DNA from 2 places in the Frankia sp. BMG5.23 genome. Region 1 is predicted to be linked to the other one. Evidence: riboswitches for the same ligand, from Rfam matches in the RefSeq annotation. Region 1 holds a riboswitch; the other holds the start of a gene.
The links. Region 1 has a riboswitch for thiamine pyrophosphate ahead of thiC (phosphomethylpyrimidine synthase ThiC). Riboswitches for the same ligand answer to the same signal wherever they lie in the genome.
Positions count from the first base shown of each region.

Region 2: linked by a shared signal. The riboswitch ahead of BMG523DRAFT_RS01260 (thiazole synthase) and the one ahead of thiC (phosphomethylpyrimidine synthase ThiC) in region 1 are both predicted to bind thiamine pyrophosphate.

Region 1 is NZ_JDWE01000013.1:3,064-7,270, reverse strand. It holds gene BMG523DRAFT_RS08425 (ATP-binding cassette domain-containing protein) at 1-1,268, shown strand, start outside; TPP riboswitch at 1,414-1,521, shown strand; gene BMG523DRAFT_RS24335 (hypothetical protein) at 1,508-1,756, opposite strand; gene thiC (phosphomethylpyrimidine synthase ThiC) at 1,653-3,455, shown strand; gene BMG523DRAFT_RS08415 (ABATE domain-containing protein) at 3,672-4,001, shown strand; gene BMG523DRAFT_RS08410 (helix-turn-helix transcriptional regulator) at 4,029-4,207, shown strand, end outside.
Region 2 is NZ_JDWE01000002.1:40,647-44,853, forward strand. It holds gene BMG523DRAFT_RS01255 (Stk1 family PASTA domain-containing Ser/Thr kinase) at 1-1,758, opposite strand, end outside; TPP riboswitch at 2,028-2,141, shown strand; gene BMG523DRAFT_RS01260 (thiazole synthase) at 2,293-3,150, shown strand; gene thiH (2-iminoacetate synthase ThiH) at 3,147-4,207, shown strand, end outside.

The DNA.
Region 1 (4,207 bases):
CCACGATCGCCGATCGCCTGCCGTCGACGCTCTCCCACGACGAGCGGTCCTCGGTGGCTCTCGGCCGCGCCCTCGTCGCCAGGCCGAAGGTCCTGCTGCTGGACGAACCGGCCGCGGGTCTCGACCCGGCCGCCCGCCGGACGCTCGCCGACCGGCTGCGCCGCATCGCCGCCGACGGCATCGCCGTGCTGCTCGTTGACCACGACGTGAAGCTCGTCTTCGACGTATGCGACCACGTCCTCGTCCTGGACGGGGGCCGCGTCGTCGCGCGCGGTCGATCCGCCGAGGTGCGCGCCGATCCGGCGGTCCGCGCTGCCTATCTGGGCGGTGGTGGGCCCGACGGCGGCGACCGCGCCGGGACCGCCCCGGGACCCGGGCCCGGCTCGGCCTCTGCTCTCGACTCCGTGTCTGCTCTCGACTCCGTGTCTGCTCTCGACTCCGTGTCTGCTCTCGACTCCGTGTCTGCTCTCGACTCCGTGCCTGCTCTCGACTCCGTGCCCGCCTCCACCCCGGCGCCGGCCCCCGGCCGAGGCGGGGGCGATCTGCTCGTACTCGACCGGGTCACGAGCGGATACGACGGAGTTCCGGTGCTCCGGGACGTGTCGCTCACCGTCGGTGCCGGGGAGATCGTGGCGCTGCTCGGAGCGAACGGCGCGGGCAAGACGACGCTGATCCGCACGGCGGCGGGGCTGCTGACGCCGTCGAGGGGACGGGTCAAGGTCCTCGATGACCGGTCGCGCCGGGCCGCGCCGAGCACACTCGCCCGCCGGGGGATGGCGGTCGTACCGCAGGGACGAGGATCACTCGGGCGGTTGACCGTCCGCGAGAACCTGCGCCTGGCGGCCGGCCGGCGCTCATCCGGCGAGATCGGGCGGGTGTTGGACTGGTTCCCGGTGCTGCGCGGCCTGCTCGACCGGTCGGCCGGAGAACTGTCCGGGGGCGAGCGGCAACGGCTCGCGTTGGCCGTCGCTCTGGTGCGCAGACCGCGTCTGCTGCTGGTGGACGAGCTGTCGTTCGGCCTGGCACCCGGGATTGCGCCGCAGCTGCTCGCCCTGCTGCGCACGATCGCCCTCGAGACGTCGACCGGCGTGCTGCTGGTCGAGCAGTTCGTCTCGCTCGCGTTGCAGGTGGCCGACCGTGGCTACGTTCTCGACCGGGGCCGGATCGCGCTGTCGGCGAGCGCGGCGGATCTCATCGCGCATCCCGAGCTCATCGAGACGGCCTACCTGGGCGGGAGTTCCGGGCCGGCGGCGGCCCCGGACCGCTGAGCTGGTCCGGCGTTCCCCGCCACGCAGAGAAACCGGGGTCCGGCGGAACAGGGCTCTTCACGTCGCCCGATGGTGTAGGGCATGCGTCGGATGAACCGGAAGGGGTGGCGAGCGGGCCGGCGGTGTCTTACTGTCGACAAGCGTCGAAGTTGATCGCGGGAGCTCCGCCAAGGGGCTGAGAGGGCGGCTGGGGCCGCCGACCGCAGGAACCTGTCCGGGTAATGCCGGCGTAGGGAGTCTTACATGGTGTCGCGTACCGACCGTTCGTCCTCGTCCACCTCGAAGGCCGTCACCTCGTCCCCGTCCACCTCATCCTTGTCGTCCGCCGCATCCTCCCCGTCCGTCTCGTCCTCGTCCTCCTCGTCGTCCGTCTCGGCCGCGGGGATGACGGCGGTCTCGACGGGTCCGCTGACGGGCAGCCGCAAGACCTGGCTGGTCGGAGCGGATCCCGATCTGCGGGTGCCGATGCGGGAGATCGTGCTGACCACGGGTGACACCGTCGTGGTGTACGACACCTCCGGTCCATATACCGATCCGGGGGTGACGATCGATGTGCGCCGGGGTCTGCCGGCGACGCGGGACAGCTGGATCGCCCAGCGTGGCGACACCGCGCCGGATGAGCGGCGGACCGTTCCCGGGACCGGGGCATCGGGTCCTGGGACGCTCGGTTCTGGGACGCCCGGTTCTGGGACGCTCGGTCTCGGCGGGACGGATCTCGACGGGCGGGTGCGAGTGCCCCGTCGGGCGGTGCCGGGACGGCCTTCCATAACCCAGCTGGGCTACGCCCGCCGCGGTCAGATCACTCGGGAGATGGAGTTCGTCGCCCTGCGGGAGGGTCTTCCCGTCGAGACGGTGCGGGCGGAGATCGCCGCGGGGCGGGCCGTGCTGCCGGCGAACGTGAACCATCCCGAGTCCGAGCCGATGGCGATCGGCCGTGCGTTTCTCGTGAAGATCAATGCGAACCTCGGCAACTCGGCCGTTACCTCCTCGATCGAGGAGGAGGTCGAGAAGATGGTGTGGGCGACCCGCTGGGGCGCGGACACCGTGATGGACCTCTCGACCGGGTCGGACATCGCCCTGACCCGTGAGTGGATCATCCGTAACGCGCCGGTGCCGGTCGGGACCGTGCCGATCTACCAGGCGTTGGAGAAGGTCGGTGGCCGGCCGGAGAAGCTGTCCTGGGAGGTCTACCGGGACACCGTGATCGAGCAGTGCGAGCAGGGTGTGGACTACATGACGGTCCACGCGGGGGTGCTGCTGCGCTACGTGCCGCTGACCGCGCGGCGCAGGACCGGGATCGTCTCGCGCGGCGGCTCGATCCTGGCCTCCTGGTGCCTGGCCCATCACGAGGAGAACTTCCTCTACACCCACTTCGCCGAGCTGTGCGAGATCTTCGCCGCGTACGACGTCACGTTCTCTCTGGGCGACGGCCTGCGGCCCGGGTCCATCGCGGACGCGAACGATGAGGCCCAGCTCGCCGAGCTCGCGACCCTGGGCGAGTTGACGCAGGTGGCGTGGGAGCACGACGTCCAGGTGATGATCGAGGGACCCGGGCACGTGCCCATGAACAAGATCGAGGAGAACGTGCAGCTGCAGCGGGAGCTGTGCCACGACGCGCCGTTCTACACCCTCGGGCCGCTGACCACCGACATCGCCCCCGGCTACGACCACATCACCTCCGCGATCGGGGCGGCGATGATCGGATGGGCCGGTACCGCCATGCTCTGTTACGTCACCCCGAAGGAGCATCTCGGCCTGCCCGACCGGGACGACGTCAAGGCCGGCGTTATCGCCTACAAGATCGCCGCGCACGCCGCCGACCTCGCTAAGGGTCATCCCGGCGCGCAGGCCTGGGATGACGCCCTGTCGGACGCCCGGTTCGAATTCCGCTGGGCCGACCAGTTCCACCTCGCGCTCGACCCCGACACCGCACGCGCGTTCCACGACGAGACGTTGCCGGCCCCGGCCGCGAAGTCGGCGCACTTCTGTTCGATGTGCGGCCCGCACTTCTGCTCGATGAAGATTTCCCACCAGGTGCGGGCACACGCGGGCGGGGACGGGCTGGACCCGGCCGGGCATGGCGCGGACCCGGCCGGCGACGAGGCGGTCACCGCCGGCCTGCGCGAGAAGGCCGCCGAGTTCAACGCCGCCGGCAATCGGATCTACCTTCCGGTGGCCAACTCCTGACCGCTGTGGCCAACTCCTGACCGACCGTTCCGACGGGCTTCCGCCGGTCAGCGGCGGGCCCCGTCGGGCGCAGGGGGCTCAGCGGGCGCAGCGGCCCCGGTGGTCCATAAAAGATATCTAAAAAAGATATCTAAGACGATTACTTTGGCGAGGGAGTAACCTCTCAAGAGGAAGTGGAGTGGTTATTTGGGTGATCGGCTCGAGGGGAGGTCTCCGATGAACCCGGACGTGCTGATCGGGTTGGGCGATCATCCGGTGCTGGACTTCGTCAACAGCCTCGCCTTCTCGGCGGACGGCCCGATCGAGTTGATCGCCGATGGCTGGAGCTACCTGCGCTGGCTCCAGCTCACGGGGCTTGTCGGCACGGCCGAACGAGAGGCGCTGCCTGCCCGGTTCGGATCCGAGGAGCTCGACCGCATCGCCGTCGCCGCGGTCGAGCTCCGGGAGTGGCTGCGGCCGCGCATCGGCGCCTGGGCGGGCGGCAGCTCCACCGTGCCGGACGAACCCACGCTGTCGCGACTGAATGGGCTGTTGGCCACCGACTGAAGCGCGCAGGTCGGCTACCACTGGCATCTGCGGAAGCTGATGGCCGAGCGTGGGCTGTTCGCGACGACGGCGCTGGTCCCGCTGCTCGCCGAGCGGGGTGTCCGGCTCTCCCGCGAGCAGGTCTACCGGTTGGTGACCGGCATCCCGGAGCGGCTGTCGCTGGCCACACTCGCCGCGCTCTGCGACATCCTCGGCTGCGCGCCCGG
Region 2 (4,207 bases), on a different contig from region 1:
GCCGATGTTCAGGCCGACGAGCTCGGCCTTGGCCTCCTCGAACGACTTGCCGATGATGTCGGCCGGCACCGGCTTCGTCGCGGGGCCCGTCGAAGTGATCACGACGACCTGGTCCTTCGGCTTGAGCGCGGTGCCGGCCCCGGGGTTCGTACCGATCACATGGCCCGCCGGCACCGTGTCACTGGACTGTGGGCTCAGGCCGCCGAGGGTCAGGTCCACTTCGGCCAGCCGGGCCTTGGCCTGGGTCTCGGTGAGGTTCGCCAGGTCCGGCACGCGCACCGTCGCGGGGCCGGAGCTCAGCCGCAGGGTGATGAGCGCGCCCTTGTCGACCTTCGATCCGTCCCGGGGATCCTGCTGGGCGACGTGGCCGACCGGTACCGTGGCGCTGGCGACCGGGTCGAGGTAGGTGAACTGGAAGCCGGCGTCGCGCAGCATTTTCTCGGCGTCGGATCTGCTCAGGTTCGTCAGCAGCGGGACCTCGGTCCCTCCGCCGGACAGGGAACGGAACGCGAGGATCCCGAGCAGCAGGACCAGGACGGCCATGCCACCGACGACGACCGGGATGAGCCCTCGGGAGCGTGGCGATGCGGCGGCCCGTCGCCGCCCGCGCCCGCCACCGCCCCCGAGATAGGCCGTGGCGGTCGGCGAGGGCGGGGAGGCGGATCGATAGAGCGCGCCGGTGCCTGGCTGGCCCGGCCCGGCACCGGCGAACGCGCGCTCCGCGGCGGCCCCCGGCCCGGCGCCCCGGGAGTCGTCGTAGTCCTCGGCCTGGAACGGCTGGGTGTACCCGGGCTCCTGGGGGTACCCGGGCTCCTGGGGGTACCCGGGCTCCCGGGCCCCTGAAGGCCGCTCGGCCAACCCGATCCGTTCGATCTCGCCGGTGAACCCGCTCGGGTAGGCGTCCTGCGGGGGCAGGAACGGCTCGATGCGCCGCAGCTCCGCCAGCAGGGCCGCACCATCGACCGGCCGGCGCGCCGGGTCGCGGGCGGTGGCCCGGAGAACAAGACCGTCCAGCTCGGCGGGAATGCCCTCGATCATGGTGGACGGCGCCGGCACGTCGCCGTGGACCGACTGGTAGGCCACCGACATCGGGGTGGCGCCGCTGTGCGGGAGCTGCCCGGTCAGGGATTCGAAGAGCACCACACCGGCGGCGTAGACGTCGCTGCGGGTGTCGGCGACGCCGTGGGTGACCTGCTCGGGGGCGAGGTACCCGACAGTGCCCATCACCACGCCGCCGGTGAGTGCCTGGGTGGGCTGGCTCACCGGACGGGCGAGGCCGAAGTCCGCGACCTTCACCTGGCCGTCGTCACCGAGCAGGATGTTCTCGGGCTTGATGTCGCGGTGGATGATGCCGGCGGCATGCGCGGCGGCGAGGGCCTCGATCACGGGCTCGATGATCTCGATGGCCTCGGTGACCGGGAGCCGACCCCGGGCGCCCAGGTGCTGGCGCAGCGACCGGCCGCGCACCAGCTCCATCACCAGGTAGTTGACCAGACCGGCGGGGATGTGGTCGGAACCCTGGTCGAGGATGGAGACGACGCGCGGGGTGTTGAGCCGTGCCACGGCCTTGGCCTCGCGATGGAAACGGGTGACGAACTCCGGGTCGTGATTGAGAGTGGGATGCATGACCTTGAGGGCGACGAGCCGGTCCAGCCGGTTGTCGTGCGCGACGTACACCGTCGCCATCCCGCCGACGGCGAGCCGTTCCTGCGCCGTGTAGCGGCCGTCGAGAAGCCGACCTACGACGGGGTCGGCCACGGTGGCATCCACGAGGGAGAGTTTACGATCGTTGTCGAAGGATGCCGCTACCGAGCCCCGCGAGGTTAACCCGGATACGTCGTTCGAGCGAGAAGTACCTCGTCGCGCAGCATGGTGTCCACCGGGTGAAACCCGGGTGCCCACATTGAATCGGTTCTCAAGGCCGCGATGATCGTCGACGGGCGTGGATCAGTGTCGCAGATCGGCGTCGCAGATCGGCGTCGCGGCGGGACACCCGAAGCCGCGGCCAGGAAGCAGCGGTTACACTGTCGATTGCTCCGGGGAGCCCACGGACGTGGGCTGAGAGGCTGGCCAGTATCCCGTCGGCGACCCGTATACCCGATCGCGGTCATGCGCGCGTGGGGAGGATGAAAGATCGTGTCGCAGCACCCCCTACGTCCTGCCGGTTCCCGTCCCGGCGATTCTCCCCCCGACGGTTCCTGTCCCGATGGCCTCGCCGGTGAAGGTTCCGCCGTCGGCGGCGGGGGTGGTGGTGAGGCCGGACCCGGTGCCGCGGGGGCGGACGATCTCGTCATCGCCGGGCGGGCCTACGGCAGCCGGCTGCTGATCGGCACCGGGAAGTTCGCGAGTCACCGGGTGATGCGGGACAGCCTCGTCGCATCCGGTGCCACCATCGTCACCGTGGCGCTGCGCCGGGTCGACATCGGCCGGATCGGTGACGGCGACGTTCTCGACTTCATCCCGCCGTCGATGACCCTGCTGCCCAACACCTCGGGCGCGGTGGACGCGGCCGAGGCGCTGCGGCTGGCCCGCCTCGGGCGGGCGGCGACGGGCACCGGTCTGGTCAAGCTGGAGGTCACCCCGGATCCGCGCACCCTGGCGCCGGATCCGCTGGAGACCCTGCGCGCCGCCGAGCTCATGGTGGCCGACGGCTTCACGGTCCTGCCCTACTGTTCGGCCGACCCGGTGCTGGCCCGCCGGCTGGAGGAGGTCGGCTGCGCCACCGTGATGCCGCTGGGCAGCTGGATCGGCTCGAACCGCGGGCTGCGCACCCGGGACGCGATCGAGGCAATCGTGGCGAGCGCCGGGGTGCCGGTGGTCGTGGACGCCGGGCTCGGGGTGCCCTCGGACGCGGCCGAGGCGATGGAGATCGGCGCGGCCGCGGTGCTGGTCAACACCGCTATCGCGGTGGCCGCCGATCCGGCGCGCATGGCGCGGGCCTTCGCGCTCGCCACCGCCGCCGGCCGGTTGGGTTTCCTGGCCGGCCGAGGGGCTGCCGGCCCGGCCACGGTGGCGTCCGCCTCCTCCCCGCTCACCGGGTTCCTCGGCGCCCACCCGTCACCGGCGTCCCACCCGTCACCGGCGTCGCCCGTGCCCTCGGTGTCCCGGGCGACGTCCCCGGCTGCGGTGGTGGGCGAGGCGTCCAGGTGAGCGCCCCGCCAGGGGAGTTCGCGCGCGAACTTGCCGGTCACGACCTGGCCGGGCTGTCCGCGATGTCGCGGCGGGCCACGTCCGCCGAGGTGGACACGGTGCTGCGGCGGGTTCGGCCCGGATCCGGTGGGTCGGCCACCCCCCGGATCGGTCTCGCGGAGCTGGCGATCCTGCTCTCACCCGCGGCCACCGCCCGGTTGGAGGAGCTGGCGATTGCCGCCCGGGAGGCGACCCTGCTCCGGTTCGGTCGGGCGGTCCGGCTGTTCGCCCCGATGTACGTGTCGAACGCCTGCCTGTCGTCCTGCACCTACTGCGGCTTCGCCAAGGGCCTGCCGGTGGTGCGCCGCACGCTGGACCTTGAGGAGGTGGTGGCGGAGGGACGCCTGCTGGTCGACCGGGGGTTCCGTCATCTGCTGCTCGTCTCCGGCGAGCATCGCGTCGAGGTATCGGCCGACTACCTCGTCGCGGTGGTCGAGCGGCTACGGCCGATGTTCCCCTCGATCAGCATCGAGACCCAGACCTGGTCGGACGACACCTATGCCCGGCTGGTGCGTGCCGGGTTGGAGGGAGTCGTCCATTACCAGGAGACCTACGACCGGGCCCGCTACGCCGAGGTGCACGTCGCCGGCTGGAAGCGTGACTACGACCGGCGGCTGTCCTCGTTCGAACGGGCCGCGCGGGCCGGGGTGCGCCGGCTCGGGATCGGCGCGCTGCTCGGGCTCGCCCCGGACTGGCGCGCTGACGTGCTCGCGCTGGCCGCGCACGCCTCCTTTCTCTCCCGTCGCTACTGGCGGACCGAGGTCTCGATCGCGCTGCCGCGCATCAAGCCGAGTGCCAGCGGGTTCCCGCCGGTCGTCGTCGTTGACGACGCGGAGTTCGTCCAGGCGTACGCGGCCCTGCGCCTGTTCGAGCCGGACCTCGCGCTGTCGCTGTCGACCCGGGAGCCGGCGGTGCTGCGCGACGGGCTCGTCCGCATCGCCGTGACCACCATGAGCGCCGGCTCCTCCACCGAACCCGGCGGCTACACCACGCCCGGCACGGCCCAGGAACAGTTCTC